Regions from separate parts of the Comamonas sp. 17RB genome, predicted to be linked through region 1. Evidence: predicted binding sites of a transcription regulator. Region 1 holds the regulator's gene; each other region holds the start of a gene.
What was found. The regulator sigma-54, encoded in region 1, starts transcription at its own class of promoters, with help from an activator protein. The targets are predictions, from matches to a motif close to TGGCANGNAANCTGCTTT.

Region 1 (10,740 bases):
GTAGTTGTTGGAGCGGCCGTACAGGCGCTGCACATTGACCCCGTCGTACTGCAGGGTGGCGATGTCAAAGCCGCGCGAGTAAATGTATTTGCCGCCCTGCGGGCTTTGCAGCAAGGTGATGCCCGTGGTGCTGGCCAGGGCGTCGTAGACCGAGGTGGCGTTCTGCTCGTCCATCAGCTGGCGCGTCACCACGCTGACCGACTGGGGAATGTCCTTGAGGGGCTGCTCGCTCTTGCCGATGGTGACGGCGCGAGCGGTGTAGCTGCCGGTGTGCTCGGTGGTGGCGCTGCGTGTGGCCTCGGCGCTCACGCGCACTTCGCCCAGGTTGGGGGCTTCGCCTGCCGCCCGTGGGGCGGGCGTGGACTGCGTGCGCAGCGACCAGTTGCCGGCGCCGGTGCGCACCAGTTCCAGTCCGCTGCCCGCCAGCGCGGCGCGCACGGCCTGCTCGGCGGTGTAGCTGCCGCGCACGGCCGGTGCGGTGCGTCCGCGCACCAGCTCGGCATCCAGGCTGATCTGCTGGCCGCTGTCGGCGGCAATGCGGGCCAGGGCGCTGCCCAGGGGCTGTGCCGGCAGGTCATAGCTGCGGACGGCGGTGGAAGTGGTGGCGGCGGGGCCCGCGGGGGTGGCGGTCTGGGCGTGGGCGCTCAAGGCGCAGGCCAGGGCCGCGGCGGCCAGGGCGCGCAACGGCAGGGGGCAGGGGTGCAGCATGCAAAGGCTTTCGACAAAGGTGGACAAAGGACAAAACCTGAAGGTGTCCATGGCTTGTCGAACAGCCCGCACAAAGTGTTCATTTTTTTGCGCGGGCAGGGTACGGGAAGCCGGTCGGGGGGCATGGCAGCGCTGTGGCTGCGGAGGGTGGGGGCATCCGCAGCCCGCGGGATGCCCGGTTTCTGTTCCGTGCGGCCCTACTCGATCGTCACCAGCCAGCCGCCGAGCGCGCGGTGCACGGTGATGGGCAGGGTCTCGGCCAGCACGGTGAGGGCGCGGTCGGTGTCGTCCAGTGCATAGGTGCCATAGACCTGCAGGGCCGCCGCACGCGGCGCGATGCGCAGCACGCCCGGGCGGTAGGCGCGCAGCGCCTGCACCACCTCGGCCAGCGGCTGGTCGTGCACCTGCAGCATGCCGTGCCGCCAGGCGGCCGTGCCTTCGGGGCTGAGCGTGTCGGCATCCTCGATGTCCGTGGCATTGAAGCGGGCGCTGTGCCCTTCGTGCAACAGGCGCTGCTGGCCGCTGGCGGTGGTGATTTCCACGCTGTGCTCCAGCATGCCCACCAGGCTGGAGGTGTCCTGCAGGCGCACGGTAAAGCGGGTGCCCAGGGCCTGCACCTGGCCATGCACGGTGTGCACGGTGAAGGCCGGGCCGAGATCGGCCCGGGGTGTGGCCTCGGCCAGCAGGGCGCCCTGGCGCAGCCGGACGCGGCGGTGGCCGGGGCGGAAATCCAGGTCCACGGCCGAGCGCGCATCCAGCGTGAGGCGGCTGCCATCGGGAAGCAGAAATTCGCGCCGCTCGCCGGTACCGGTGCGCAGGTCGGCGCTCCATTGCGCCACGGGCTGGTGGCGGTCGGCCAGCCAGGTGGCGCCCACGGCCACGCCGCCCAGGCCCAGGGCCCCGCGCAGCACCTGGCGGCGTTTGCGGGTGCGGGACTCGGCACGGGCCAGGGTGTCGCTCAGCAGGCGCCCGGCGGCGGGCTGCGGTACGCGCAGCCGTTGCAGCGGCGCCTGCAGCTGTTCCCAGGCGGTGCGGTGCTGCGGGTCGGCGTCCAGCCACTGCGCCAGGCGGTTGCGCTCGGGTGCGCCCATGTCGCCGGAATGCAGCTGTACCAGCCAGCCGATCGCGGCTTCGGTGGCGCTGTCCAGTGGGGTACTGGCGCGGCTAGCCATGGCGGGCCGCCCGGGGGACGCCTGCCTGCTGCTGCAGTTGGGCGATGGCAATGCGGCGAAATGCTTCGGTCATGTGGCGGCGCACCGTGCTGTGCGAAATGCCCAGCTGCTCGGCAATGGCATGGTAGGTCAGTCCATCGAGCTGGCTGAGCAGAAAGGTCTGCCGGGCCTTGAGCGGCAAGCCCTCCAGGGCCTGGGCAATGGTTTCCAGCGTTTCCAGCAGCAGCGCACGCTCTTCGGGGGAAGGGGCCAGTTCGTCCTGGCGCTGGGCCAGGGCTTCGAGGTAGGCGCGCTCCAGCTCGCGCCGCCGCCACAAGGTGAACAGCAGGCGCTGGGCAATGGTGGTCAGAAACGCGCGCGGTTCGTCGATCCGCATCGGCTGCGGCGCAGCGACCACCCGCAAAAAGGTTTCAGACGCCACGTCCTGAGCCTCGGCCGTGTTGCGCAGCCGGGCCTTCAGCCGGGACAGCAGCCAGGGGTGGTGCCCCGCGAACAGTTGCTGGGCCTGCTGCATGGGGTCGAACGGCGGATGCGGCGGGGACATGCGGGCGATTCTATTCTTGAATGAGAATGATTGTTATTTGTTTGGTGTGGTGTAGTGGCATCGCCACGGTGTGCGGGGGAATGGCACGCTGGCGGCGCCCCGTGGCGGTCAGCGAAGTTTTGTGAAAATGTAAAAAGAGGAGCTGTTTGTGTATGTGGCGCAAGGGCGGATGCCGCTTTTCGGGGCGTTTCAGCGGGCCCCGGCTCCCTCTGCCCGGCCCCTGGCCGACAGCACGGCCTCAAGGGTGTGGCCACGGGCCGCCGGCAAGATATGGGCAGCCACGTAAAATCCCCCGATGCTTTCCGTCAAACAGGATTTGCTCGCAGCCCTGGCTGCCGAGCTCGAAACACTTTCGCCCGGCGCCGGCGCCCGCGCCGCATTTGAAAACCCCAAGGTGGCAGCCCATGGCGACTTCGCCTGCACGGCGGCCATGCAGCTGGCTAAGCCTCTGAAGGCCAATCCCCGCGCACTGGGCGAACAGCTCAAGGCCGCGCTGGAAGCCACGCCCGCGTTCCAGCAGTGGGTGGATGCGATCGAGATCGCCGGTCCTGGCTTTCTGAACATCCGCCTCAAGCCTGCTGCCAAGCAGGAAATCGTGCGCGAAGTGCTGGCGCAGGGCGCCCGCTTCGGCTTCCAGGCCGACCGTGGCGAGAACGTCCTGGTCGAGTTTGTCTCCGCCAACCCCACCGGCCCGCTGCACGTGGGCCACGGCCGCCAGGCGGCGATTGGCGATGCCATCAGCAATCTGTATTCCACCCAGGGCTGGAAGGTGCACCGCGAGTTCTATTACAACGACGCGGGCGTGCAGATCGACACCCTGACCAAGTCCACCCAGCTGCGCGCCAAGGGCTTCAAGCCCGGTGACGAATGCTGGCCGACCGACAGCGAGAACCCGCTGGCCAAGAATTTCTACAACGGTGACTACATTGCCGACATTGCCCAGGCGTTCCTGAACAAGGAAACCGTCAAGGCCGATGACCGCGAGTTCACCGCCAACGGCGATGTCGAGGACTACGACAACATCCGCAACTTTGCCGTGGCCTATCTGCGCAACGAGCAGGACAAGGATCTGCAGGCCTTCAACCTCAAGTTCGACGAGTACTACCTCGAATCGAGCCTGTACCAGAACGGCCATGTGGAAGACACGGTCAAGCGCCTGATCGAAAGCGGTCACACCTACGAGCAGGACGGGGCACTGTGGCTCAGGTCCACCGACTACGGTGACGACAAAGACCGCGTGATGCGCAAGACCGACGGCACCTACACCTACTTCCTGCCGGATGTGGCCTACCACATCCAGAAGTTCAAGCGCGGTTACGGCAAGGTCGTCAACATCCAGGGCACCGACCACCATGGCACGATCGCCCGTGTGCGCGCCGGTCTGCAGGCGGCCAATGTCGGCATTCCCCAGGGCTACCCCGACTATGTGCTGCACACCATGGTGCGCGTGGTGCGCAATGGCGAGGAAGTGAAGATCAGCAAGCGTGCCGGCTCGTATGTGACGCTGCGCGATCTGATCGAGTGGACCAGCAAGGACGCGGTGCGCTTCTTCCTGCTCTCGCGCAAGCCCGACACCGAATACACCTTCGACGTCGATCTGGCCGTGGCCCAGAACAACGACAACCCGGTGTACTACGTGCAGTACGCCCATGCCCGCATCCAGTCCGTGCTGCGCGCCTGGCAGGAAGCCGGCGGCGCGGGCGTGCCTGCGCTGGAGAAGGTGGACCTGTCCGCGCTGGAAGGTCCACAGGCCCAGGCACTGATGCTGCTGCTGGCCAAGTACCCCGAGATGCTGAGCGCCGCCGCCGCAGGCAATGCCCCGCACGACGTGACCTTCTACCTGCGCGATCTGGCCTCCAGCTACCACAGCTACTACGACGCCGAGCGCATCCTGGTGGACGATGAAGCGGTCAAGCTGGCGCGTCTGGCCCTGGTCGCCGCCACGGCACAAGTGCTGCACAATGGTCTGGCGGTGTTGGGCGTGTCCGCGCCCGAGCGTATGTAAGCATTGACTCGCAAAACTATGAAGACCAAGCAACGTGGCGGAACCCTGATCGGGCTGATCCTGGGCATCATCATCGGCCTGGGGGCCGCTCTGGCAGTGGCGGTCTATGTGACCAAGGTGCCGGTGCCCTTCCTGACCAAGACCCCCAAGGACACCGAGGCCAAGGAAGCCGAACGCAACAAGAACTGGGACCCGAACTCGCCGCTGTACGGCAAGAACCCGGCCAACCAGACGCAGACGCAACCGGTGACCCAGCAGCCCGTGGCGCCCACTGCGCCGCCGGTGGCCACGCCCACCACGCCACCGACCAGCGGCCCTGCCACGGGTGTCAGCACCCCGCCGGCCACACCACCGGTGCAGGACGCCAAGAAACCTGACGGCAAGGCCTCTTCGGCCGACCCGCTGGGGGACCTGGCCAACCAGAAGCTCAAGCAGTCGGAAGCCAAGGCCGCCGCTGCCTCGGGTTCGGACGGTTTCGACTACTTTGTGCAGGCGGGTGCCTTCCGCACCCAGGCCGACGCCGATGCCCAGCGCGCCAAGCTGGCCATGCTGGGCTGGGAAGCCCGCGTGAGCGAGCGCGAGCAGAACGGCCGTACCGTGTTCCGGGTGCGGGTGGGTCCGTTCGGCAAGCGTGATGACGCCGAGCAGCTCAAGGGCAAGCTCGACGGCGCCGGGGTGGATTCGGCCCTGGTGCGCGTGCAGCGCTGACCGGCAGAACTTTTTGCCACGGCCCGGCTCTGACTGGGCAGTGAATATCCCCTAACAGGAGTAGCTTTGATGAAACGCCGTGAGTTTTCCTTGGCCGTCACCTCGGTCGCATCTGCCATGGCCCTGGGCGCCACTGCGACCGCCCATGCCCAGGCCGCCGCCCCCAAGGAAGGCAAGGACTATGTGAAACTGTCCAAGCCCGCCACCACCGAGGCACCTGCCGGCAAGGTGGAAGTGGTCGAGTTCTTCTGGTACAGCTGCCCGCATTGCAACGCTTTCGAGCCGGCATTCGCCGCCTGGAAGCAGAAGGCTCCCGCCCATGTGGTGGTGCGCCGTGTGCCCGTGGCCTTCAACGCCAGCTTCGTGCCCCAGCAAAAGCTGTATTTCACGCTGCAGGCCATGGACAACTTCGACGCCATGCACGTCAAGGTGTTCCACGCCATCCACGTGGAGCGCAACAAGCTGGCCACCGATGACGCCATCTTCGAATGGGTGGGCAAGCAGGGCGCGAACGTGGCCAAGTTCAAGGAGATCTACAACTCCTTCACCGTGGCCAACCAGGTGCGCAAGGCTTCGGCGCTGCAGCAGGAATACGATGTGGAGGGCGTGCCTTCCATGGGCGTGGCCGGCAAGTTCTACACCGACGGCCCCCGTGCCGGCAGCATGCAGAACGTGCTGAATGTGGTGGATTACCTGGCCAACCAGAGCCGCAAGGCCTGAGCGGTCCCGCTTTCGCCCGGCAGGGCCTGACCGCCCTGCACACAGCCCGCTTTCCAGCGGGCTTTTTTGTGTCGATTTCCCTGCGAGTCGCCCACAGGGCAGCCCTGGGGAAAACCAGTGCCCTACAATGGCTGCAAGATTCATGCCTTCTCACATGACACGCAAACTCCTCCCGATACTCGCGCTGACGGTCCTGGCAGCTGCCATGGGCACGGCACAGGCCGAAAAGGCCGATCGCAACAAGCCCATGAACATTGAAGCCGATGCGCTGCACCATGACGAGCTGCAGCAGGTCAGCACGTTCACGGGCAATGTGGTGTTGACCAAGGGCACCATCGTGCTGCGCGGCGCCAAGCTGGAAGTGCGCCAGGACGCCGAGGGTTACCAGTTCGGCAAGGTCTGGGCGGCCCCCGGCAAGCGCGCGTTCTTCCGCCAAAAGCGCGACACCCAGCCCGGTGCACCCGAAGAGTACGTGGAAGGCGAAGGCGAAATCATCGAATACGACGGCAAGAAGGACGATGTGCGCCTGATCCAGCGGGGCCAGCTGCGTCGCTACACCGGCGCCACGCTGAGTGACGACATCACCGGCAACATCATCACCTACAACAACCTGACCGATGTGTTCACCGTGGACGGCAACCGCCGCGCCACGCCGGGCAGCGAGGAAGCGGCTGCCGGCTCCGGTGGCCGCGTGCGCGCCGTGCTGGCGCCCAAGACCCAGCCCCCGCAGGCCCCGGTGGCGCCGAGTGCGCAGCCGCTCAAGCCTTCGGACACCATGAAATTGCGCAACCCGTGACCCGCTCTTCCGACACCCCGACCGCCCCAGGCGCCAGCAGCCGCCTGGAAGTGCACCATCTGGCCAAGTCCTATGGCAGCCGCAAGGTGGTCAAGGACGTGTCCCTGGCCGTGCAGAAAGGCGAAGTGGTGGGCTTGCTCGGCCCGAATGGCGCGGGCAAGACCACCTCGTTCTACATGATCGTGGGCCTGGTGCGCAGCGATGCCGGCGACATCTACATCGACGGCCATTCGGTGGCGAACATGCCCATCCACCAGCGTTCGCGCCTGGGCCTGTCCTATCTGCCGCAGGAAGCCTCGATCTTCCGCAAGCTCAGCGTGGAAGACAATGTCCGCGCCGTGCTGGAGCTGCAGCAGGACGAACAGGGCAAGCCCCTGACCAAGGCCGAGGTGGAGCGGCGCCTGACCGATCTGCTCAAGGAGCTGCGCGTGGACCACCTGCGCTCCTCGCCGGCGATTGCGCTGTCGGGTGGCGAGCGCCGCCGCGTGGAAATTGCCCGGGCCCTGGCCACGCAGCCGCGCTTCATCCTGCTGGACGAGCCGTTTGCCGGTATCGACCCCATCGCGGTGATCGAGATCCAGCGCATCATCGGCTTCCTGAAGGAGCGCGGTATCGGGGTGCTGATCACCGACCACAACGTGCGCGAGACGCTGGGCATCTGCGACCACGCTTTCATCATCAGCGACGGCCATGTGCTGGCGCAGGGCACACCGGAAGAGATTGTGGAGAACGCCGACGTCCGGCGGGTCTACCTGGGCGAACATTTCAGGATGTAGCCCGCCACTTCCGCCGCCACGACACATACAAGATCACAGAGAGGGAGCGTCGCGTTGAAGCCTGGTTTGTCACTGCGGGTGTCGCAGCATTTGGCGCTGACGCCGCAATTGCAGCAGTCGATCCGCTTGCTGCAGCTGTCCACGCTGGAGCTGGCGCAGGAAGTCGAGCAGATGCTCGACGACAACCCGTTTCTGGAAGTCGACAGCGACGACGCCCCCCGCGAAGACTTCGGCCTGTCCCAGTCGGATACGCCGGCGCAGAGCGATGACTATGCCGCCGATGGCGCGCTGACGGCAGGGGCTGCGGAGGCGCCCGCCGACAGTGCGGAAGGCCCCGGCAGCACGGAATACGATGCCCCCGACTGGGAGGGCGACGGCACCAGCGAACTGCGCCCCGATGACAGCGAATGGGGCGGCGATGCCCCGGCGCGCAACGCACAGGGCGGCGATGGCGATGAAGTCAGCGCCCTGGATCTGGCCCGTGCACATGAATCGCTGACCGACCACCTGCTGCGCCAGTCGCTGTCGCTGCACCTGTCCGAGCTGGACCGCTATGTGCTGCGTTTCCTGATCGAGAACCTGAACGACGACGGCTACCTCGAAGAGTCGCTGCAGTCCCTGGCCGAGGGCCTGGCCGGCACGGACGACCCGGAACAGCTCGACGAGCTGGTGCACCGCTTCACCGTGGCACTGCGGCTGCTGCACAGCCTGGAGCCGGTGGGCGTGGGCGCCCAGGGGCTGGCCGAATGCCTGCAGTTGCAGCTGAACCATCTGCTGCAGCGCGGTGAGGCCGAGGCCAGTGTGGTGGAGACGGCGCTGACCATCTGCGCCCAGCCGCTGGACCTGCTGGCCCGGCGCGATGTGCGCCGCCTGATGCAGGCCACGGGCAGCAGCGAGGAGCGCACCCGCATGGCCATGGCACTGATCGCCCGGCTGGAGCCCCGGCCCGGCCGGCGCTTTGTCAATGTGGAGCGCAACATCATCGTGCCGGACGTGATCGTCACCCGCGCCGGCCGCCGTGCCAGCGAAGGCACGCCCCAGTTCAACGTGCAGCTCAACCCCGACGTGCTGCCGCGTCTGCGCGTGCACGATGTGTATGCCGGTGCGCTGCGCGGCCACAAGGGCAGCGAAGGCCATGCCGGCCTGCAGCAGCGCCTGCAGGAGGCGCGCTGGTTCATCAAGAACGTGCAGCAGCGCTTCGACACCATCTTGCGGGTGTCGCGCGCCATCGTGGAGCGGCAGAAGAACTTCTTCGTGCACGGCGAACTGGCCATGCGCCCGCTGGTGCTGCGCGACATCGCCGACGAGCTGGGCCTGCACGAGTCCACCATCAGCCGGGTGACCACCGCCAAGTACATGGCCACGCCGCACGGCACCTTCGAGCTCAAGTATTTCTTCGGCTCCGGGCTGGGCACGGAAACCGGTGGCAATGCCTCCAGCACGGCGGTGCGGGCGCTGATCAAGCAGTTTGTCTCGGCCGAGAACGCCAAGAAGCCGCTGTCGGACAGCCAGATCGCCGAAATGCTCAAGGAGCAGGGCATCGAATGCGCCCGTCGCACCGTGGCCAAGTACCGTGAGGCGCTGAAGATCGCGCCGGCCAATCTGCGCAAGACGCTGTAAGCGCAGCGGGGCTGCAGAGGGCTGCGGGACGCCCGGTGAGGCCACAGCCTGCGGTGGCGGAGCCCCTGCGGGCATGCTGCGTTGCCGCAATCCCCCAGACCCGTGCAAACCGGCTGGGCAGCGTCGGCAGTTGGAGGTATCGTGCAGCCATCCTTGGTTCATTCCGCACATGCCACGGCCGTTGGCAGCAAAGGAGACACCCCATGGTTGCACCGCTTTCTTCTTCCGCGCTGCCTCGCAAGCTGCTGTCGGCGCAGCCCGAACCCGATCACCCGCACAGCGTGGCCCGCATCGCCGTGGTGGGCAGCCTGCACATGGATGCGGTGTTGCACCTGGAACGCGTGCCCCGGGCCGGGGAAACCGTGATGGCCCACAGCCTGCGCTACCTGCCCGGCGGCAAAGGCGGCAACCAGGCAGTGGCCTGCGCACGCCACGGCGCCCAGGTCACGCTGTTTGGCTGCGTCGGCCGCGACCACCATGGCAACAGCCTGCGGCTGGCGCTGCACGACGCCGGCGTGGACATGGACCATGTGCAGGTGCTGGACGGGGTCTCCACCGGTGCGGCCATGGTGCTGGTGGAGGGCAATGGCCAGAACCGGATCTGCGTGGTGCCCGGCGCCAATGTGCTGCTGGAGCTGCCGGATGAGGCACTGCTGAATGTGCTGGCCCAGGCCGATTTCGTGCTGCTGCAGCGCGAGACCTCGGACAGCGTGTTGGAGCAGGTGCTGGAGGCGGCCCGCAGCGCTGGCTGCCGCGTGGTCTTCAACCCTTCACCGGTGCGCGAGCTGCCCGAAGCCTGGTGGCCCCTGGTCCACACCCTGGTGGTCAATGAGGTCGAAGCCGCCGCCTACAGCGATCAGGTGGTGGACAGCCCGGCCACGGCAGCCGACGGCGCCCAGCGCCTGCTGGCGCGGGGCGTGTCCCAGGTGGTGGTCACGCTGGGCGCTCAGGGGGCGGTGGCCGTGTGCGGCGGGCGTGTCAGCACCCATCCCGCGCTGGCCTTGCCGGTGCTGGACACCACGGGGGCGGGCGACAGCTTTCTGGGGGCACTGGTCACCCGGCTGGCCGAAGGCCATGCCCTGGGCGACGCCGTGCAGTGGGGCATACGTGCCGCCAGCCTGTGCATGGGCCAGGTGGGCGCCCAGGCTTCCATACCGCAGCGCGCCCAGGTCGAAGCCCTGGCCGGTGGCGTGGCCAGCCCGCTGCATGTGCAGTAGGCGGCGGGGCGAGCACGCCAGCCGCCGTGCCGGGCTGCAGGCGTGCCGTGCTCAGCGGGTGCTGCCGTCGCAGTAGGCGTGCCAGCCCGCCGGGGTGTTTTCAAAGCCGCGCTGCAGGGCCAGCTCCCAGGGGCGTTCGCAGCTCTTGGTGCGTTCGCACCAGGCATGGCCGGTGGAAGGCTTGCAGCCATGGCTGTCGGTGCGCTTGCCCAGAATCGGCGGCTCCGGGGTTTCGTCCAGCGGCTGGGGTTCGGCCACAGCAGGTGCGGTGGCTGCGGCGGGCATGGCCTGGCCGGCGGTGGCAGGCGCTGCCGGCTGGGTGGGCGCGGACTGGCAGGCGCTGAGCAGGGCCAGGGCCGAAGCAGCCAGCAGCAGGCGGACACGGGCCAGTGCCGGGACAGAGGTCAGGAAATGCGTAGACATGCCCGCATCGTACGCAAATCCCGGCGGTGCGGAGTGTCCGGGAGGCCAGCA
Region 2 (10,740 bases), on a different contig from region 1:
ACCTGCGCAGTCAGTGGGCGGTGCAGCGCCACGACGAGTTTGGCCAGTTGCTGCTGTCACTGCAGGCCATGAGCCGGTCGCTGGGCGCCATGATCCAGGATGTGAGCACCAGCGGCGATGCCATTGCCCTGGCCAGCGCCGAAATCGCCAACGGCAACCAGGATCTGTCGCAGCGCACCGAAATCACTTCCAGCCATCTGCAGCAGGCCGCCAGTGCCATGCTGCAGCTGACCAGCACCTTGCAGCAGACGGCGGCCAGTGCCCAGCAGGCCGCAGGCCTGGCGGACCAGGCGTCGGGCGTGGCCCAGCGCGGGGGGGCCGTGGTCGGCCAGGTGGTCAGCACCATGAACGACATCCATGCCAGCAGCCAGAAGATTGCCGACATCATCGGCGTGATCGATGGCATTGCCTTCCAGACCAACATCCTGGCGCTGAACGCCGCAGTGGAAGCCGCCCGCGCGGGCGAGCAGGGGCGCGGCTTTGCGGTGGTGGCCAGCGAAGTGCGTTCCCTGGCCGGCCGCAGCGCGGATGCCGCCAAGGAAATCAAGCAACTGATCCAGGCCTCGGTCGAGCGGGTGGCCGACGGTGCGCGCCTGGTGAACGAGGCGGGAGGGACCATGCAGGAAATCGTGCAGTCCGTGCAGCGTGTGACCCAGGTGATGGGTCAGATCAATGCCAGTGCCGCCGAGCAGCGTGACGGCGTGGCCCAGGTCAGCGAGGCTGTGGGCGCGCTGGACCAGATGACGCAGCAGAACGCCGCGCTGGTGGAAGAAAGCGCGGCGGCTGCCTTCAGCCTGCGTGAGCAGTCGGAACACCTGCGCGAGCTGGTGCAGCGCTTTCAGGTGCCGGACAGCGCGCCGCAGCGCACGGGGGCTGCCGCTGTGGCCGCCACGGTACATGCCGGTGCACCCGCACCGGCCCTGGCTGGCGGCCTGGGCGCAGAGCGTGCACTGCGCTCTCCTGCACTGGCGCCCGCACTGGCACCGGCAGGGCCGCAGACCGAATCCACGCGGGCACTGGAGCTGGCCTAGCCGCAGCGGCGCTGCACACAGCGTGCACCCAGGCCCTGGTGCACGCGGAAGTCGATTGAGGGAAGAGGGCGCAACCGTCCATTGAGCATGGCGAGCGTTGGGGGGAGCTATAGGCTCCCCCATTTTTTTGCGGCGGCGCAGCGATCCTGCGCAGTGCCGCCCTGCGGGTTCCACAGGCAGGTACCTGCGGTCGCAGTGCGGCGGTTGTGCGGCATGCGCGGTGGGGTGCGGGTGTGCCACGCTCCTGCGAAGCGCAACCATCCGATGTGCACTGGCGCAGCGATCGCTGATCGTTAACAGCTGATGGCCGACGGCTGATCGCATGGTGCGTGCCGGCGAAGCCTGGGACGCGGTGCTTGGGGATGTTTCCGGCCAACAAGTGGTTGTGAATGGCTATTGAGAAATGTCAATCCATAGTAATCATCAGTGATGCGAAATGGAGTCCATCAGGGAAAACCAGATTTCGTCGCCGGGCTGGTTCAGCGTCCACTGTGTCTGGGTGTAAGTCTTGTCAAGCATGCAGGCGACCGCCGATATTTCGGCGGACGAACGGTGGCAGGGCTGCATCCAGGCATTGCAACCGAGGCATGGAGAGTGCATGAAAAATATCAGCGTCACACGCAAGCTGTGGATCAGTGTGCTGTGTATCGTGGCAGGCATGGTGGGGCTGGCGGGCTTTGTGGGCACCGGCGCTTACCGCTTCCAGAAGCAGCAGGAGGCCCAGGAAGTCGTCCTGTCCCAGCGCATGGCGGATGCCATGCACTGGGCGGCACTGACCAAGACCAACGCCGTGCGCACGCTGGCCGTGGTGCTCAGCACCGATCCCAGTGTGGGCGAGGAGTTCTCGCCCACCATTGCGGCCACCAGCGCGCAGATTTCCAAGGTACAGAAAAGCCTGGAAGAAGCCAATCTGAGCGAGGCCGACAAGGCCCAGATGGCCCGCATTGCCCAGTTGCGCAGCGACATGATCGCGGTGCGCCAGCAGGTGATGAAGCTCAAGGAAGCCGGGAGTGCGGACGAAAGCGTGAAAATCGTGCAGGCCACCTACAAGCCGGTGGTGGACAAGTACCTCGAAGGCCTGCAGGCCTTTGTCGACCTGCAAACCGCCCACATCAGCCGCATGCGCGTCGAGATGGCAGACACCCGTGTACGCATGGGCCTGTGGGCCGGCGTGGGCATGCTGGCGCTGGTGGTGGCCATCGTGCTGGGCGCGCATTGGCTGATCAACAGCATCCGCCGGCCGCTGGTGCAGGCCAACGAGATTGCCGAGCGCATTGCCGCGGGGGATCTGAGCACCCAGGTGGGGGTGGACCGCAGCGATGAATTCGGGCAGTTGCTGCTCTCGCTGCGCAATATGAACCAGGCGCTGGGGGGCATGATCCAGGAGGTGCGCTACGGCACCGACAACATCGCCCAGGCCAGCGCCGAAATCGCCATGGGCAACCAGGACCTGTCGCAGCGCACCGAGGAAACCTCGGGCCGCCTGCAGCAGGCCGCCTCCGCCATGGCCCAGCTCACCAGCACCTTGCAGCAGACGGCGGGCAACGCCCAGCAGGCCACCCAGCTGGCCGAACAGGCCTCGGGCGTGGCCCAGCGCGGCGGGGCCGTGGTGGGCCAGGTGGTCAGCACCATGAACGACATCCACGCCAGCAGCCAGAAGATTGCCGACATCATCGGCGTGATCGATGGCATTGCCTTCCAGACCAACATCCTGGCGCTGAACGCGGCGGTGGAAGCCGCCCGCGCGGGCGAACAGGGGCGCGGCTTTGCGGTGGTGGCCAGCGAAGTGCGTTCCCTGGCCGGCCGCAGCGCGGATGCCGCCAAGGAAATCAAGCAGCTGATCCAGGCCTCGGTCGAGCGGGTGGCCGATGGTGCGCGCCTGGTGCATGAAGCCGGTGGCACCATGCAGGAAATCGTCCAGTCCATCGAGCGCGTGACACTGACCATGGCCGAAATCAATGCCGTGGCCGCCGAGCAGCGCGATGGCATTGCCCAGGTCAGCGAGGCCGTGAGTTCGCTCGACCAGATGACACAGCAGAATGCGGCACTGGTGGAAGAAAGTGCGGCCGCCTCGCACAGCCTGAGCGAACAATCGCAGAACATGAAAAGCGTGGTGGGCCGTTTCAAGGTCCCTGGCGCGCAGCAGGTTCTGGGCTTGCAGCGCCCGGTGCCGGCGCCCCGCAGCATCGGCAGCCGACCGCAAGCGATGCTGGAGCTGGAGGGCTGACCTCCAGCGGCTGCAACCGGGCGTGACTGACTGCCACGCCAGGCACAAGGCAAAAAGGCAAAAAGGCAAAAAGGCAAAAAGGCAAAGCAGCCAAAGGCCTCTTCACGGGCCGTTGGTTCGCGCCCAACAAAAAAAAGCAGCCCCAGAGGCTGCTTTTTTGTTTCCGGTGTGCGGCAAGAGGCAAAAGCGGCCTGCACCCAGGCCACGGCGCCGCGTGCCCGACGGAACGGGTCAGGCGATCTCGGCGACCAGATCGATCTCCACGCAGGCGCCCATGGGGACCTGTGCCACGCCGAAGGCGCTGCGTGCGTGCGAGCCCTTGTCGCCAAACACTTCGGCCAACAGCTCGGAGCAGCCGTTGGTCACCAGGTGCTGCTCGGTGAAGCTGGCGGTGGAATTCACCAGGCTCATCACCTTGACGATGCGGGTGACGCGGTTCAGATCGCCGCCGCAGGCCACCTGCAGCGTGCCCAGCAGGTCCACCGCCACGGCGCGTGCGGCCAGCTTGCCTTCGTCGGTGCTGATGGCGCCGCCCAGCTGGCCGGTCCACACCTTGCCGTCCTTGCGGGCAATATGGCCGCTCAGAAACACCAGGTTGCCCGTCTGCACAAATGGCACATAGGCGGCGGCCGGGACGGCCAGCGGGGGCAGGGTGATGTTCAGGGCTTGGAGTTTGTCGTAGACACTCATGGGAGTTCCTTGCATGGTGGGTAGAACGGGGCGGGAAGGGCGCGCAGCGGCGCCCGTGGGCGTGCTGCGGTTCCGGCGCGTGCGTGGCCGTCGGTGACAACCGCGCGCATGCCAGCCAGTATGCCAAGAGTGGAGCCGTCTTTCGCTTCCGCGTACACGGCAGTGCGGCTTTCTCCCACGATCTGGGCCCTGGCCGCCGCGGCAGGGGTGGCGCTGCAGCTGCTGCAGCCTGCCCTGTGGCCGGGGTGGGAGTATGCGGTGCTGGGCGTGGCGGCCGTGCCGCTGGGGGGCGCGGCCATGTGGGCGTGGCCGCACGCCGGCGCGCGGCGAACGCAGCAGGGGTTGCTGGTTCTGATGGTGGTCTGCGCTGCGGCGGCGTCCTTTGCGCTGACGGGATGGCAGGCCCTGGGGCGGCAAGCCCAGCGCATTGCGCCAGCCTTGGAGGGCGTGGATGTGGACGTGATCGCCGTGGTGGACGCCCTGCCGGCACGCAGCTCCCAAGGTCTGCGGATGCAACTGGTGGTGGAGCAGGCACAGCGGGCCAATGGACAGGCTGTGGAGCTGCCGCAGCGGCTGGAAGTCACATGGTATGCGCCACGCGGAATGGGGACCGCGCCGTGGCCTGCGGTCTCGGCCGGCGAACGCTGGCGTTGGACGCTGCGCCTCAAAGCCCCGCATGGCGCGCGCAATCCCCATGGCTGGGATTGGGAGCTGTGGCTGTGGGCCCAGGGCATCGGCGCCACCGGCTATGTACGCGACGGCCCCAAAAATACCGCCCCCCTGCGGCTGGACCCTGGCGAAGGCCGCCGCCCGGTGGAAGCGCTGCGCCAGCAGGTGCGCGATGCCATCGTGGCCCAGGGGGCCGTCCCGGGCGCGGCAGATGCCGAGCCGGACGCCGCGAACGATCGCCGCCGTGCCTTTGGCGTGGTGGCGGCGCTGGTCACGGGCGACCAGCGCTCCATCGACACCGCCGACTGGGAGGTGTTTCGCCGCACCGGCGTGGCCCACCTGGTCAGCATTTCGGGCCTGCACATCACCATGTTCGCCTGGTTGGCGATGCGCCTGCTGGGGGCCTTGTGGCGCTGCAGCCCGTGGCTGTGCCTGCGCTGGCCCGCGCCGCTGGCGGCACTGTGGGGTGGCGTGGGGCTGGCGGCAGCCTATGCACTGTTCAGCGGTGGCGGACTGCCTGCGCAGCGCACGGTGGGCATGCTGGTGGTGGTGGCGTTGCTGCACAGCACCGGCCGGCGCTGGCCCTGGTGGGCGGTCTGGAGTGTGGTGCTGGCAGTGATTGCGCTGTGGGATCCCTGGGCGCTGTGCCAGGCGGGCTTTTGGCTCAGCTTTGTGGCCGTGGGGGTGCTGCTGGCGTCGGGCACTGCGGGGTGGCAGCCGCCAGGCTGGGCACAGCGATTGCACCAGTTGCTGCGGGAGCAGATGGTGGTGGTGCTGGCGCTCAGTCCCTTGTCGCTGCTGTTCTTCGGGCAGGTTTCGCTGGTCGGTGGCCTGGCCAATCTGCTGGCCATTCCCTGGGTGACGCTGGTGGTCACCCCCCTGTCGCTGCTGGGGGTGCTCTGGCACCCCTTGTGGGAGGCCGCGGCCTGGTGTGTGCAGGCCATGGCGGTGGTGCTGGAGGCACTGTCCGCCTGGCCCTGGGCCAGTCTCGCCCGGGCGCAGGCGCCGTGGTGGGCGGCCGCAGCGGCCATCGCCGCCGGTGTGGGCCTGGTGCTGCCGCTGCCCTGGCAGTGGAAGGTGCTGGCCTTGCCGCTGCTGTGGCCCGCGCTGTGGTGGCAGGCGCCCCGGCCCGCCCCTGGCGAGGTGGACATGCTGGCGCTGGACGTGGGCCAGGGGGCTGCGGTGCTGCTGCGCACGGCCCACCACAGTCTGCTGTTTGATGCCGGGCCGGCCTGGCCGGGAGGCGATGCCGGGGCCCGGGTGGTGCAGCCCTTGTTGCAGGCCCTGGGGGAGCGGCTGGACATGCTGGTACTCAGCCATGGCGATGCCGACCATGTGGGCGGAGCCGAGGCGGTGCTGGCCCAGCAGCCCCAGGCGCAGTTGGTGGGGGCGGGCGCGGCGGTGCTGGCCCAGCGCCTGTCCCGGTCCTGGCAGCCCTGCGTGGCCGGTCAGCAGTGGGAATGGGACGGGGTGCTGTGGCAGGTGCTGCACCCCACGGCCGGCGTGCAGGGTGACGGCAATGCCGCCAGCTGCGTGCTGCGCGTGCAGGCGGCCAACGGTGCAGCCGTGCTGCTGACGGGCGATATCGAGGCGGCGCAGGAAGCCGCATTGCTGCGCTCCGGCCAGAACCTGCAGGCCGATGTGCTGCTGGCACCCCACCATGGCAGCCGCACCTCGTCGAGCGCGGCGTTTCTGGCGGCGGTGGCGCCGCACACGGTGGTGGTGCAGGCCGGTTACCGCAACCGTTTTGGCCACCCTGCAGCGCCTGTTTTGCGGCGCTATGCCGCCCAGGACCTGGTGGTGCAGAGCACGCCCCAATGCGGCGCGGCGCACTGGAATGGTGTGCAGGCGCAGACAGTGGCCTGTGAGCGCAGTCTGCGCCCACGTTACTGGAGTCATGCACCAGATCGGTGAGTGCTTGCCCGGAGGGGGCGGAGCGTGGCAGCCCTTAAACTGGCTGTCATACCCATAGTGCATCGCTATGGCCCGCAACTTGCTATGCAATCCCCAGGAGGCCCACGATGCAGAAGTACGACGAGATGTACACCATGCTGCCGTTTGACGGCAGTGACGTGCGAGACCACTACAAAGCCTATGCGCAGTGGCTGGCACAGCAACCGGCGCAGACCATGGCAGCGCGCGCGGCAGAGGCAGAGATGATCTTCCGCCGCGTGGGGATCACCTTTGCGGTCTACGGGGAGAAAGACGCCAACGGTGCGGGTACGGAACGCCTGATTCCGTTCGACCTGATCCCCCGCATCATTCCCGGCGCGGAGTGGACGCGCATGCAGGCGGGCCTGGTGCAGCGGGTCACGGCACTGAACCGCTTCATTGCCGACATCTACCACGACCAGGACATTCTGCGGGCCGGTATCGTGCCCAGGGACCTGATCGCCAACAACGCCCAGTACCGGCCCGAGATGGAGGGCGTGGATGTGCCGCGCGACATCTATGCGCACATCGCCGGCATCGACATCGTGCGCGCCCCCAATGCCCGGGGCGAAGGCGAGTACTTTGTGCTGGAGGACAATCTGCGTGTGCCCTCCGGCGTGTCCTACATGCTGGAAAACCGCAAGATGATGATGCGGTTGTTCCCCGACCTGTTCACCCGGCACGCCGTGCAGCCGGTGGCGCATTACCCCGACATGCTGCTGGATACGCTGCGCGCCAGTGCGCCGGCACGGGCCGCATCCGATTCGGCCACGGTGGTGGTGCTGACGCCGGGCATGTACAACAGCGCCTACTTCGAGCACGCCTTCCTGGCGCAGCAAATGGGGGTGGAGCTGGTCGAGGGACCGGACCTGGTCGTCAAGGACAAGGTGGTCTATATGCGCACCACGCGGGGCCTGCAGCGCGTGGATGTGATCTACCGCCGCGTGGACGACGACTTCCTGGACCCGCTGGTGTTCCGGCCCAATTCCACCCTGGGCTGCGCTGGCTTGATGGACGCCTACCGCGCCGGCAATGTGACCATTTGCAATGCGGTGGGCACCGGGATCGCCGACGACAAATCGGTCTACCCCTATGTGCCGGAAATGATCCGCTTCTACCTGGGCGAGGAACCGATTCTCTCCAACGTGCCCACCTGGCTGTGCCGCAAGCAGGACGATCTGAAATACGTGCTGGCGCATCTGCACGAGCTGGTCGTCAAGGAGGTGCATGGTGCCGGCGGTTACGGCATGCTGATCGGCCCTGCCGCCACCCGGACCGAGATCGAGGACTTCCGCCGTGCGCTGCTGGCCAACCCGGCGGGCTATATCGCCCAGCCCACGCTCAGTCTGTCGAGCTGCCCGACGATGGTGGACGCCGGCATTGCGCCGCGCCACATCGATTTGCGGCCCTTTGTGCTGAGCGGCGAGACCGTGCGCATGGCGGCCGGCGGCCTGACGCGCGTGGCACTGAAGGACGGATCGCTGGTGGTCAATTCTTCGCAGGGCGGTGGGACCAAGGACACCTGGGTGCTGAACGAACAGGCCCAGGGCCAGCCTTCACCGGAGCTGGTGCAGGAGCTGGGCGGCATGGTGCAGAGCATGGGAGGGGGCTGGTGATGAACACCGCTTGCATTCCTGCCATGACGATCTTGAAAGGTTTCCCATGTTGAGCCGTACCGCAGACCACCTGTTCTGGATGTCCCGCTACACCGAGCGGGCAGAAAACACCGCCCGCATGCTGAACGTCAGCTACGACACGTCCATGCTGCCCCAGCCTGCCGAGATGGCACGCAAGGACTGGATGGGGGTGCTGTCCATCAGTGAACTGATTCCCGCCTACGACCGGCGCCACACCCAGGTCACGCGCGATGGCGTGCTGCACTTCATGGTGCGCGATGAGAACAACCCCTCATCGATCTACTCCTGCCTGCGGGCCGCACGCGAGAACGCACGGGCGGTGCGCGGCGCCTTGACGTCGGAAGTGTGGGAAACCCAGAACCAGACCTGGCTGGAGCTGAACCGCCAGCTGCAGGATGGCTGGTTCGAGCGTGACCCGATGCAGTTCTTTGAATGGGTCAAATACCGCTCCCATCTGTCGCGGGGCGTGTCGCTGGGCACCATGCTGCAGGACGAGTCCTTCCACTTTGTGCGGCTGGGCACGTTCCTGGAACGGGCGGACAACACGGCGCGCCTGCTGGATGTGAAGTTCCACGCCATCGAGAGCGACTACCACGGTACCGATCTGCGCCAGGTGGGGCAGCAGCAGTTCGATTTCTACCACTGGAGCGCGGTGCTGCGCAGCGTCTCGGCCTTCGAGGTGTACCGCAAGGTCTACCGCGATGTGATCACGCCCGAGCGCGTGGCCGAGCTGCTGATTCTGCGTCGCGATATGCCGCGTTCCTTGCACGCCAGCATGCACGAGCTGATGGACAACCTGCGCCAGGTGGGGCACCAGGAAATGAGCGAGAGCCTGCGCAGTGCCGGCCTGCTGCTGGCCCAGCTGCAATATGGGCGCATCACGGAAATTCTGGACACCGGCTTGCACGCCTACCTGACCCAGTTCCTGGACCGGGTCAACCTGCTGGGCGGGCAGATCAGCCGCGACTTCCTGGCGCCGGAGCTGGTGTGAACGGTGGCGCGGGGTCCGCGCTTGGCGGCCCTGCGCGTTCAGTAACCAGACCGTGGTGTCGGGTGCGCCGCATGCGGGCCAGGGGCCATGCTGGCCATGGCGCCCGGTGCACAGGCTTCGGGGCGCAGCGGTGGTGTGGGCTGGCCGTAGGAGCGCAAGACCATGGCTTCCAGCTCGCCCGAGGCGCGGGCGCACTCTAGCTCTGCAATCACCTCGGCACGGGTGCGACCCGGCTGCGCCGCAGGCGCGGCGGGCATGGTCTGGCTGGCGGCGGCGGCCACCACCGGTGCTTCGCTGCGCTCCTGTGCCAGGCTGCCGGTGGCAATGCCGCCGGCCATGGTGGCGCACAGCAAGGCGGTGCGCAGATGCCAGAGTGGCGTATTCGAAAGGGATGGGGTGTACTGCGACATGGCAGGGCTCCTGCAAAAAACACGGCGACGTTGCCGCATGCCTGCACTGTCGTGCCGGGCGCCAGCCAGGCACAGCGCCTTGCGACGAAACCGGGGCGGCGCAGTATGTACCGACGTGCTGGCGGCGTGAATGGCGGGGGCAAATGGGGGACAAGGCGAGTGCAGGGTGGGCGCAAGGCCGCACTTGCCGGCCCGCGGCGGCGCAGGGGCCTTGTCGGCTGTGCGACAGGCAGGCAGGGGGTGCTGCGGGTTCCACCAACTGTCTGCTCTCCCATCCTTCGCATAATCACGGGGCCGCTGGCGCAGCCCCGTGCGGGGTACGACTCCCCGCCGGCTGCCCTCCCGTTTTCTCCCCCTGACACAGAAAGAGACAAGCCATGCCTTCCACCACCCCACCACGCAGCGCAGGCCACCTGATCGTCGAATGCCTGATCGCCCAGGGCGTGGACATGGCCTTTGGCGTGCCCGGCGAAAGCTATCTGGATGTGCTCGATGGCCTGCACGCCCACCGCGACCGCATCCGTTTCATCACCTGCCGCCAGGAGGGCGGAGCCTCCTTCATGGCGGACGCCTACGGCAAGCTCACCGGCAAGCCCGGGGTGCTGATGGTCACGCGCGGTCCGGGGGCGACGAACGCCTCCATCGGCATCCACACGGCGTTCCAGGATTCCACCCCCATGGTGGTGCTGATTGGTGACGTGGGCAGTGATATGCGTGACCGCGAAGCCTTCCAAGAAGTGGATTTCGGCACCTTTTTCGGCCCTGGCACGCGGGGCATGGCCAAGCGGGTGGAACGCATCGACGATGCCCGCCGCATTCCCGAATACATTGCCCGTGCGTTCACCACGGCCCTGCAAGGCCGCCCCGGTCCCGTGGTGCTGGTGCTGCCCGAAGACATGCTGACCCAGGTGGTCTCTGGCGAGGCCCTGCCTGCCGCCCCCACGGTGCACCAGGACATCGGCGCACAGGGCGCCGAGGAATTGCGTGCGCTGCTGCTGAAGGCCAAACAACCGTTTGTGATCGCTGGCGGACCGGGCTGGACGCCGCAGGCCGCGCAAGACCTGCAGACCTTTGCGGAGCGCTGGCAGTTGCCGGTGGGCAATGCCTTCCGTTTCCAGGACACTTTCGACAACCACCACCCGCTGTACGCCGG
Region 3 (10,740 bases), on a different contig from region 1:
CCCACAGGGCCTTGCGGCCGGCGGCGTCTTCCAGAATGCGCCGCTTCACGTAGTCCAGGCCCACGCGATTCACGTAGTGCACCGTGCGCTCCAGGTACCAGCCTTCCAGGCGGTAGAGCTGCATGAAGGCCCCCGTGTACTCCAGCACCTCCTCGGCCGTCCTGAGCTTGGTGAAGAAATGCGCCACCTCGGTCTTGATGCCGCCGTTGCCGGCGATGTGCATCTCCCAGCCGCTGTCCACGCCGATGATGCCCACATCCTTGATGCCCGATTCCGCGCAGTTGCGCGGGCAGCCGCTGACGGCAAACTTCACCTTGTGCGGCGCATACATGCGCCACATGGCCCGCTCCAGGTCCTTGCCCAGCTGGGTGCTGTCCTGTGTGCCCATGCGGCACCATTCGCTGCCCACGCAGGTCTTGACGGTGCGCAGCGCCTTGGCGTAGGCGTGGCCGCTGGGCATGCCGATGTCGTTCCACACCGCCTGCAGGTCTTCCTTTTTGACGCCCAGCAGGTCGATGCGCTGGCCGCCGGTGACCTTGACCGTGGGGATCTGGTATTTGTCCACCGCATCGGCAATGCGGCGGAGCTCGTCGGCCGTGGTCTCGCCGCCCCACATGCGCGGAATCACGCTGTAGGTGCCGTCTTTCTGGATGTTGGCGTGGCTGCGCTCGTTGATGGCGCGGCTTTGCGGGTCGTCCTGTGCTTCCTTGGGCCAGGTGCTGATCAGGTAGTAGTTCACGGCCGGGCGGCAGGTGGCGCAGCCATTGGGCGTGCGCCATTCCATGAAGCGGAAGACCGCATCCGTGGTCAGCAGGTGGTGCTGGGTGATGGCCTCGCGCACCGCCTGGTGGCCATGGTCGGTACAGCCGCACACCGCCTTGGTCTTGGGCGTGCTGGAATAGTCGCCACCGGCGGTGAACATGATGATCTGTTCCACCAGCCCGGTGCAGGAGCCGCAGCTGGCACTGGCCTTGGTGTGCTTGCGCACCTCGTCCAGCGTGAACAGGCCTTTGTCCTTGATCGCCTTGCAGATGGCACCCTTGGTCACGCCGTTGCAGCCGCAGACCTCGTCGCTGTCGGCCATGGCCGAGGCCTTGCTGTGGCCTTCGTGGCCGGTGTCGCCGATGTTCGACTCGCCAAACATCAGCCGGTCGCGGATGTCGGCGACCGAGCGGCCTTCGCGCAGCAGCTTGAAGTACCAGCTGCCGTCCACGGTGTCTCCATACAGGCAGGCGCCCACCAGCTTGTCGCCCTGGATCACCAGCTTCTTGTAGACGCCGCCGCCGGGGGCATAAGGGTCGCGCAGCACGATTTCTTCCGTGTCCGCACCGCCCTGGAAGTTGCCAGCGGAAAACAGGTCGATCCCGGTGACCTTGAGCTTGGTGGAGGTCAGCGAGCCCTGGTAACGCCCGATACCCCATTCGGCCAGGTGGTTGGCCAGCACCTTGCCCTGCTCGAACAGCGGGGCCACCAGGCCGTAGGCCACGCCGCGGTGGGCGGCGCATTCGCCCACCGCGTAGATGCGTGGGTCGGTCACGGTCTGCAGCGTGTCACTGACCACAATGCCGCGGTCCACATGCAGGTGCATGCGCTGGGCCAGGGCGGTATTGGGGCGGATGCCCACGGCCATCACCACCAGATCGGCCGGGACTTCGCTGCCATCCTTGAAGCGCACGGCACGCACGCGGCCGATGTCGCCGGCCAGCAGCTCATGGGTCTGGGCCTGCATCAGGAACTGCATGCCGCGCTCGGCCAGCGACTGCTGCAGCATCCGACCGGCCACATCGTCGAGCTGGCGCTCCATCAGCCATTCGCTGGCATGCACGACCGTCACCTGCATGCCGCGCTTCATCAGGCCGTTGGCCGCTTCCAGCCCCAGCAGGCCGCCACCGATGACCACGGCATGGCGGTAGCGGGTGGCCGCGTCGATCATGGCCTGGGTGTCGGCAATGTCGCGGTAGGCCAGCACGCCCTGCAGATCGTGGCCGGGCAGCGGCAGGATGAAGGGGTTGGAGCCGGTGGCCAGCACCAGGCGGTCATAAGGCGCGCTGATGGTGTTGCCCGCCGCATCCACGCCATGCACCACGCGGCGCACCCGGTCCACCTCGGTCACCGTGCAGCCGGTGTGCAGATGGATGCCGTGGTCCTGGTACCAGGACCAGTCGTTGAGCACGATTTCATCGAGCGTCTGCTCGCCGGCCAGCACGGGCGAGAGCAGTATGCGGTTGTAGTTGGGGTGGGGCTCTGCGCCGAAGACCGTGATCTGGTACAGATCGGGTGCAATCTTCAGCAGCTCTTCCAGGGCGCGCACACCGGCCATGCCGTTGCCTACCAGAACCAGTTGGGATTTTTTCATCGTGCCCCCGTGGGTGGTTGCTTCATTCCAGGTTCGAAAACAAAAAAGGCGTCCTCTCCGGGCAGCGGTGTGCTGCGGGGAAAAGACGCCTTTGTCTTGTGCGACCTGCTTTGCGCCATTGCATAGCAGGTCTGCGGGCCAGCGGTGGCCTTGTCCATTTCAAGCAGTTTCTGTGCCAGTTAGCGCCAGAGACCTGCCCGGGAGCGGGTGTTTCACCCGGTATTGCAACGCACCGTGGTGGTGCGTTCGTGGTGTGTTCAGCGCTTGCCGTGGACCACCGCAGTGCACGCCTGCGGTGCCTGGTGTCTGTGGGCGGGGCTAGGCCGCTTTTTCTACATGGCCCTGGCGGGTGTAGAGAAAATCGATCACCGCCTTGCGGCAGCGCTGGTAGTCCCGGTCTTCGGCCAGTGCCACACGGTTGCGCGGGCGCGCCAGCGGCACCTGCAGCACTTCGCCAATGGTGGCGGCGGGGCCGTTGGTGAGCATCACGATCTGGTCGGAGAGCAGCACGGCTTCGTCCACATCATGGGTCACCATGACCACGGTGCTCCGGGTGCGGGCCACGATCTCCAGCAACTCGTCCTGCAGCTTGGCACGGGTGAGGGCGTCCAGTGCACCAAATGGCTCGTCCATCAGCAGCACCTGGGGTTCCATGGACAGTGCCCGGGCAATGCCCACGCGCTGCTTCATGCCGCCGGAGATTTCGCCCGGCCGCTTGTGCGCGGCGTGGCTCAGTCCCACCAGTTCCAGTGCGGCCGCCGTGCGGGCCTGGAGCTGGGCCTTGGTTTCCTTTTTGCCGAACACGCGCTCGACGGCCAGATGGACGTTGGCATGGCAGGTCAGCCAGGGCAGCAGGGAATGGTTCTGGAACACCACGGCGCGCTCGGGCCCCGGGCCTTTGATTTCCTTGTTGGCACACAGCAGATTGCCGGCGGTGGGGGTGGTCAGCCCGGCAATCAGGTTCAGCAAGGTGGATTTGCCGCAGCCCGAGTGGCCGATCAGGCTCACGAACTCGCCCCTGGCAATGTTCAGGTTGATGTCGCGCAGCGCAGGGAACAGCCCTTTGGTCGTGGTGAAGGTCTGCTCCACGCCCTGGATCTGGATGAACTTGGTGGAGAGCGACGGGTTGTGCAAGGTCGGATGGTTCATGCTTTCACCTCTTCAAACGTAAAGGCCGAAGCCAGTTTCACCAGTGCCCATTCCAGCAGCAGGCCCACGATGCCTATCACAAAGATGGCGATGATGATGTTCTTGACGTTCAGGTTGTTCCACTCGTCCCAGACCCAGAAGCCGATGCCCACGCCGCCGGTCAGCATCTCGGCGGCCACGATGACCAGCCAGGCCGTGCCCACGGCCAGGCGCACACCGGTCAGCAGATAGGGGAGCACCGAGGGGAAGAGGATGGTGGTGGCGATCTTCCATTCGCTCAGGTTCAGCACGCGGGCCACGTTCATATAGTCCTGGGGCACGCGCTGCACGCCCACCGCGGTGTTGATGACCATGGGCCAGATGGAGCAGATGAAGATGGTCCAGATGGCGGCGGGATTGGCGCCCTTGAACACCAGCAGGCCAATCGGCAGCCAGGCCAGCGGCGAGACCGGGCGCAGCAGGCTGATCAGCGGGTTGCACATGCGTGACAGAAAGCGGAAGCGCCCGATCACAAAGCCCAGCGGAATTCCCACCAGCGCGGCCAGCCCGAAGCCCAGGCCCACGCGCTGCAGCGAGGCCAGCACGTTCCAGCCCACCCCCTGGTCGTTGGGGCCGTTGCGGTAGAACGGGTCACTGAACACCTCGACGGCCTGCTGCCAGGTGTCCAGCGGCCCTGGAATGGCCCGACCGGTGCTGCCTGACACCAGCGACCACAGGCCCACCAGCAGTGCCAGGCCCATGACGGGAGGCAGCACGGTCTGCGCCAGTGCCGCCAGCCGCTGGCGCAGGCGCGAAGGTGCGGGCGGCGTAATGCTGGTTGCGGCGGCAGGGACGTGAGCAGTGGTGCCGGTGTGTGCCGTGGCAGGGGTGCCGTGGATGGCATCGTTGGCGGCCGCTGTGGCGATGGCGCCCTGGGGTGGGGCTGCATCACCGCGCGGGGAATGAAAGATGGCACTGACCATGGTGCTTCTCCTGATAGATCAATGAAGAGGGGCAGAGGCTCAGGCCTTGACCTTGAAGCTGTCGGCGTACTTGGCAGGGTCCTTGCCGTCCCACACCACGCCGTCGATCAGCTTGCTGCTGCGCATGGTGTCCTTGGGCACGTTCACCTTCAGCTGCGACGCGGCCTGGCTGTACAGGTCGGTGCGGTTGATCTGCTTGGCCACGGCCAGGTAGTCGGGGTGGCTCTTGAGCAGGCCCCAGCGCTTGTGCTGGGTCAGGAACCACATGCCGTCGCTCAGGTAGGGGTAGTTCACCGCGCCATCGGCAAAGAACTTCATGTGGTTCGGGTCGTCCCAGGTCTTGCCCAGACCGTTCTGGTAACGGCCCAGGATGCGCTGGTTGATGGCGTCCACGCTGGTGTTCACATAGGCTTTGCCGGCAATGGTCTCGGCCATCTTCAGCTTGTTCTGCAGGCTGGCATCGATCCACCGGCCGGCTTCCAGAATGGCCATCATCACGGCGCGCGCCGTGTTGGGGTTTTTCTGTGCGAATTCGGCTGTGGTGCCCAGCACTTTTTCAGGGTGGCCCTGCCAGATGTCCTGCGTGGTGACGGCGGTGATACCAATGTTGTCCATGATGGCCCGATGGCCCCAGGGTTCGCCCACGCAGAAGCCATCCATGTTGCCAATGCGCATATTGGCCACCATTTGCGGCGGGGGCACGGTGATGACCTTGGCGTCCTTGAGCGGGTCGATCCCGGCCGATGCCAGCCAGTAATAGAGCCACATGGCATGGGTGCCGGTGGGGAAGGTCTGGGCAAAGGTGTATTCGCGCTTGTCGCTGGCCATGAGCTTGGCCAGGCTGGCGGCATCCACTGCGCCTTTGTCCGCCAGTTTCTTGGACAGGGTGATGGCCTGGCCGTTCTGGTTGAGCGTCATCAGCACGGCCATCTCCTTCTTGGGGCCACTCACACCCAGGTGCAGCCCGTAGACCAGGCCGTAGAGCACATGGGCGAAGTCCAGCTCGCCGTTGACCAGCTTGTCACGCACGCCGGCCCAGCTGGCTTCCTTGGTGGGGATGATCTTGACGCCGTACTTCTGGTCCAGCCCCAGCACCGAGGCCATGACCACGCTGGCGCAGTCCGTCAGCGGGATGAAGCCGATCTTCACTTCCTTCTTCTCCGGAGCGTCCGATCCGGCGGCCCATACGCCGCCATGCCCCAGTTGGGTGTACAGGGCGGCACCTGCGGCGATGCCGCCAGCCTGGCGCAGAAACTGGCGGCGGCTGCCCGCTTCCATGGGGTCTGCCGGGGTGGATGGGGGAGTGCAAGCGGTATCCGGGGTGTGCTGTGCCATGGTTCGGCTCCTTCCAGTGCGTGGGGCGAATGCTTTTTCAACGGAACGACGGATCCCACCACGGGGCTGTTTCCAGCGCTGCAAAGCACAACGGCGTCCCGATCCGTCTGCGCTGCGCAGGGGATGGGGACGCCGTTGTCCTGTGTGTGGGGGCTGATTCCAGACCGCCGTTGGCCGGGATTCACTGCCGAGGAATGCAGAAACCGTGCCAGCTTTTCGACGGCAGGCTTCCCCAGGGAAGCACCGCTTATGGAGCGCGGTGATGCGCTTTGCAGTACGCATCTTGGCGGATGGCAGCGCGGTTTTGGTGCGCTGCAGCAGGGGGGCGACGCCGGTGCTGCTGTGTGTTGGTGCGTTTCGGCTGGTGTGCGGGCAGGTCAACCCTGTGCCGGCGGCAGCAGATCGGCCATGGCCAGCACGGCCTCGGCCACATCGATCAGGCGTCGGTTCTGGTTCATCGCGGTCTGGCGCAGCAGCTTGTGTGCTTCGCTCTCGCTGAGCTGGCGGTGCGCCATCAGCAGGCCCTTGGCGCGCTCCAGCGTCTTGCGCTCGGTCAGGGCGGAGCGCACGGTTTCCAGTTCGGCTTGCATGGCCTGCAGCCGCTGGGATTGCTCCTGAACCAGGCTCAGCACCGACTGGCCCAGCTGAGGTGCCAGGCTGTTACCCAGTTGCAGCGTGGCTTCGGGGGCTGGTGCATGGAAGAAATCGGGCAGGCCGTCGGGCGCTGTGGGGGCAGGGGCGTCACCCGCACCGGCGCTGCGCTGCAACAGTGCTCGCGGTTCCGGCGCCTGTCGGGCTGCCTGCAGCTGGGCGGTGCAGCGTTGCTGCAGCTCGTCGGCCAGTTGCACCTCGATGGCATACAAGGCATCCATGCGGGCTGTGCAGGCGTCGAACCAGGGCGTGCTCAACTCGGCATCCAAGGCCTGGCCGGTGGCGGCGGTGCAGCCCATGCGGCGCATGCGCTCGATCACCAGCAGCTCGGGGTTGTGGTGCTGGGTCTTTTCCCACAGCGCCAATGGTGTGGCGGGTGCGCAATCGGCAAACACCTGGAAGCAGCGCTCCTGTGCGTCGATCAGATGCAGCCAGTGCTGCTGGCGCGCGGCCTGGCTGCTGCCGCTGCCAAAGGCCGCGGCCCCGGTGGCACGCTCCTGGCCGGCCAGTTCCTTGCCCTGCATGAAGTGGAACATGGCCACCAGCAGGCGGGAAATGCCGGGCTCGGTGGCGCTGTCGGCCGCCTCGAAGACCACGGCCAGCAGGCCTGCGATCAGGCGGATATAGGCCGCGGTGGCGGCATCGGGTGTCAGCGCCAGCGCGCCGACCTGCTGGCGCAGCGCGGGCAAGGCGTCCAGCCCCTGCAACACATAGGCAATATGGTTGAACAGCCGCGCACCGTGACCGCCCTGGAAGGCATTCAGATCGAGTTGCGCCAGTGCCTGGTGCAACTGTGCTGCACAGCGGTCCGCTGTCTGGACCTGCGCCAGCCGAACGCTGGTGCCGCGCTGCCCACCACTGGCCAGCACGATGTTGGACAGGCCGCGCTCAGCCTGCAGCGCATGGATCAGCGCACCCAGCTGGCGCACCAGGGTGCTGGTATGCAGCAGTTGCTCCAGTTCGCCCATTTCACAGCGGCGAACGGCAATCAGGTAATGCAAGGCAGAAGTCATGGTGGGGCGTGCGGTGCTTTACCGTGGAGGCAGCAAGTTCTGTGCCTCATGGTGGTGCATGTGCGTAAGCCATGTGATCATGGGAGTGGCGATGGCTATCGGAGCGAGCTGGTTGCCATGTGCAATTGAAGTTGCTCTGCTTTTCATGGCTTTGGGCGCTAGATTCATCCGCTGACCGTAGCCCCACCCACACACATTCCCTTCCAGCGCACCCAAGAAAAAGCCGCCCTGCAGGGCGGCTGGTCAGCAACCGGGCGCTGAATGCGGAGCAAGCCTTGTGCCCATCCCCGCTTTCCGATGCGCTCAATAGCGTGTGGTGTACAGCAACCGCATGCCACGCTGGAAGCTGGTGTTGCTGCGGGTGAACTGCAGCTCCGCCGCAAACGTACCCATGCGCGACTGCAGGCGGCTGCCAAAGCCTACTTGCACCCGGTTGCGGCCGATGGGGCTGCTGCTGATGGCATAGCCTTGCGACCCATTCAGGTCGGCATAGGCAATGCGCACGTCGGACTGGTGGTCAAAGTCGTGCTGCAATTCCAGGCGGCCAAACGGCATCAGCTGGCCCCAGCGGGTGTCATGGCTGGTTTCCCCACGCAGACCCAGCGACGCCGAGGTGCTGGTGATGCGCTGCTCGCCAAACTGCAGTGCATGCCAGCCGGCGCCGGTTTCGGTGTAGGCGTCCAGGTTGCTGCGGGCCCACTGCAGGCGGCCGTAGGGAGAGAGCAGCATCTGCTGCGTGCGCCATTCATAGCCTGCGGACACCGAGGCAAACCACTGCGAACCATCCCGTTCACCCTGGGCAAACTCGCCGGCATCGGCCACCCAGCGGCGGCTGTCAAAGCGCAGGCGGCTGTAGCCCAGCACACCATCCACAAAATAGGCGGGGGCCGGGCTCCAGCTGCCGTATAGCGCGGTGCTCACGCCCTTGCTGTGGTTGCGGCTGCCTTCGCCGCCAATGGTCGTGCGGTCATAGGCAAAGCCCATGCCCATGCCCACCGTCCATTGGGCGTTGACCAGATAGTCCAAGCCCATGGTCACGCCGCTGGTGGTGAAGCGCAAGCCGTCGTCCTGGCCTTTGCTGGCATCGGCAAAGCCCCAGTCCAGCATGCCCGCGGTCCAGTAGGCCAGGCGCGGGCGCTCGGCGCTGCCTGGTTCGGGCAGAGGCTCATCAGCGTTGACCCGGGTATTGCGGGTCGTAGTGCCTGCCCCCAGCGCCACGGCGCGCTGGGCCAGGTTGCGTTGGGCGCTGCCCAAGGTGGCCGGGGCGTTGGCGGTTTCGCTGTCCAGGCGGCTGGCGTAGGCTTGCTCGGCGTTCAGCCCTTCGACAGCGGCCAGCGCATCTGGCTGGGCCGTGCGGCCCCAACGTGGGGCCAGGGCAGAACCGCTGTCCATCCCTTGGCGGGCAATGCAGTCCTGCTGGCCCAGCATGCTGGGCACGTTCTGGCAGTTGCGAATGCTGTTGTTGCCAGCACGGGGCATGGCCAGTTGCAGGCCGTTTTGGAACGCCTGGCGTTGCTGCGGGTTGCGCAGTTGCTCCAGGCGCTGGGTGAAGTTCAGCAGTTGGGCCCCAGCAAAACGTACGGAGGCTTGTTGCTGTGCGGTACTCAGGCCGCGTACATCGGCATTGGCCGTCGGGTCAGGGCGGGCTGCCACCTGCACGGTCACCGTGATCGGTGCCGATGTGCCGCCGACGTTGGCCAAGGTATAGGCAAAACTGATGGTGCCCTGGGTCGAAGCGGCGGGCGTGTAGATCAGATTCATGCCTTGTACCGCCACGCTGCCGCTGGCAGGCTGGGTATGCACCACCAAGCCCGTAAACGGCGCGCCCGTGGCGTTGGCTGTGGCGTTGACCGTTACTGGCTGGTTGGGGCCAGTGCTTACCGAGACGGAAGGTGCCGCAGGGACATCGGCAGCGATGGTGATGCTCACTGTCGCCGGCATGGACGTTCCGCCCGCATTGGTAGCGGTGTACGTAAAAAGGTCCGTGCCGTTGAAGCCTACCGGTGCGGTGTATGTCACCAGGCCTGTATTGCTGATGCTGACCGAGCCACCCTGCGTAGTGCTGGCCGATCCCACTGCATAGCTGATAGGGGTGTTGGTCACATGGGCGGTCACGCTGAAGGTGATGGCGGGTGCTGTGCCTGCGTTATAGGGTGCCGTGTGGGTAAAGGGCGAGGCTACAGGTGGCAATACCACCTGATCGTCATTGAGGATGGTCCCCACGGCGGTGTCTGTAATAGAAACTGCGGCATTGCTCACTGTATTCAGACTGACCGTGAAGGTCTCATTTGCCTCTACACGTGTGTCTCCGTTGACCGTGACCGTGAATGTCCGTGTCTCGCCCGCAGTCCCCGCGAAGGCCAGCATGCCAGTTGCCGCGACATAGTCATTGTCGGCAGTGGTGGCTGTGCCATCGGCGGTGGCGTAATTGACCGTGAATCCGCCAGACACTGCCTTGTCGAGTGTTGCGGTGAATGTCATCACCGAGGTGCCAGCATTGCCTTCCGGCAGGCTTACGTCGGCAATGGTGATTGCAGCAGTGTCGTCATCGACGATGGTCCCCACGGCGATGTCTGTAATAGAAACAGCAGCATTGCTCACCGTATTCAGACTGACCGTGAAGGTCTCATTTGCCTCTACACGTGTGTCTCCGTTGACCGTGACCGTGAATGTCCGTGTTTCGCCAGCAGTCCCCGCGAAGGTCAGCGTGCCAGTTGCCGCGACATAGTCATTGTCGGCAGTGGTGGCTGTGCCATTGGCGGTGGCGTAATTGACTGTGAATCCGCCAGACACTGCCTTGTCGAGTGTTGCGGTGAACGTCATCACCGAGGTGCCAGCATTGCCTTCCGGCAGGCTTACGTCGGCAATGGTGATTGCGGCAGCGTCGTCATCGAGGATGGTGCCGGTGCCGGTGGCTTTAGTCAGGGTGGCGTTCGAAGGATTGCTCAGGGTGATGGAAAACGCCTTGTGCGGCTCCACAACCGTGTCTCCCAGAATGGGAACGCTGAGGGTTTTGCTTGTCTGCCCCGCTGCAAAGGTGAGAGTGTCACTCACCGCGATGTAGTCAGCTCCTGCAATGGCGGTGCCGTTGCTGCTGGCGTAATTCACCGTCACTTCAGAGGCACTGGCCGCACTCAGCGTCACCGCGAACGTCATCGGTGTGCTTCCGCTATTGCCTTCCGACATCGAAACGTCGTTGATGGACAGGGTTGGAAGTGACGTGTAGGTGAACTGGTCTGCCGCGCTGGTGGCACTGGTGCCACCAGCGGTGGTC

Region 2: a site for sigma-54 is predicted at 6,600-6,617, ahead of QM470_RS12510 (circularly permuted type 2 ATP-grasp protein). Genes of this name have one in related genera too.
Region 3: a site for sigma-54 is predicted at 5,996-6,013, ahead of QM470_RS00310 (CmpA/NrtA family ABC transporter substrate-binding protein). Genes of this name have one in related genera too.

What each region holds. Positions count from the first base shown of each region.
Region 1 is NZ_JASHHY010000013.1:18,811-29,550, forward strand. It holds gene QM470_RS20210 (TonB-dependent siderophore receptor) at 1-708, opposite strand, end outside; gene QM470_RS20215 (FecR domain-containing protein) at 906-1,880, opposite strand; gene QM470_RS20220 (sigma-70 family RNA polymerase sigma factor) at 1,873-2,424, opposite strand; gene argS (arginine--tRNA ligase) at 2,720-4,429, shown strand; gene QM470_RS20230 (SPOR domain-containing protein) at 4,448-5,137, shown strand; gene QM470_RS20235 (thiol:disulfide interchange protein DsbA/DsbL) at 5,207-5,857, shown strand; gene lptA (lipopolysaccharide transport periplasmic protein LptA) at 6,012-6,653, shown strand; gene lptB (LPS export ABC transporter ATP-binding protein) at 6,650-7,429, shown strand; gene QM470_RS20250 (RNA polymerase factor sigma-54) at 7,484-9,049, shown strand; gene QM470_RS20255 (ribokinase) at 9,253-10,266, shown strand; gene QM470_RS20260 (hypothetical protein) at 10,318-10,689, opposite strand.
Region 2 is NZ_JASHHY010000006.1:183,362-194,101, forward strand. It holds gene QM470_RS12490 (methyl-accepting chemotaxis protein) at 1-1,031, shown strand, start outside; gene QM470_RS12495 (methyl-accepting chemotaxis protein) at 1,630-3,258, shown strand; gene QM470_RS12500 (RidA family protein) at 3,490-3,948, opposite strand; gene QM470_RS12505 (DNA internalization-related competence protein ComEC/Rec2) at 4,111-6,531, shown strand; gene QM470_RS12510 (circularly permuted type 2 ATP-grasp protein) at 6,639-8,165, shown strand; gene QM470_RS12515 (alpha-E domain-containing protein) at 8,212-9,177, shown strand; gene QM470_RS12520 (DUF4148 domain-containing protein) at 9,216-9,587, opposite strand; gene QM470_RS12525 (thiamine pyrophosphate-binding protein) at 9,965-10,740, shown strand, end outside.
Region 3 is NZ_JASHHY010000001.1:64,102-74,841, reverse strand. It holds gene nirB (nitrite reductase large subunit NirB) at 1-2,356, opposite strand, end outside; gene QM470_RS00320 (ABC transporter ATP-binding protein) at 2,675-3,505, opposite strand; gene ntrB (nitrate ABC transporter permease) at 3,502-4,467, opposite strand; gene QM470_RS00310 (CmpA/NrtA family ABC transporter substrate-binding protein) at 4,507-5,745, opposite strand; gene QM470_RS00305 (nitrate regulatory protein) at 6,180-7,466, opposite strand; partial or broken gene QM470_RS00300 (autotransporter domain-containing protein) at 7,770-10,740, opposite strand, start outside.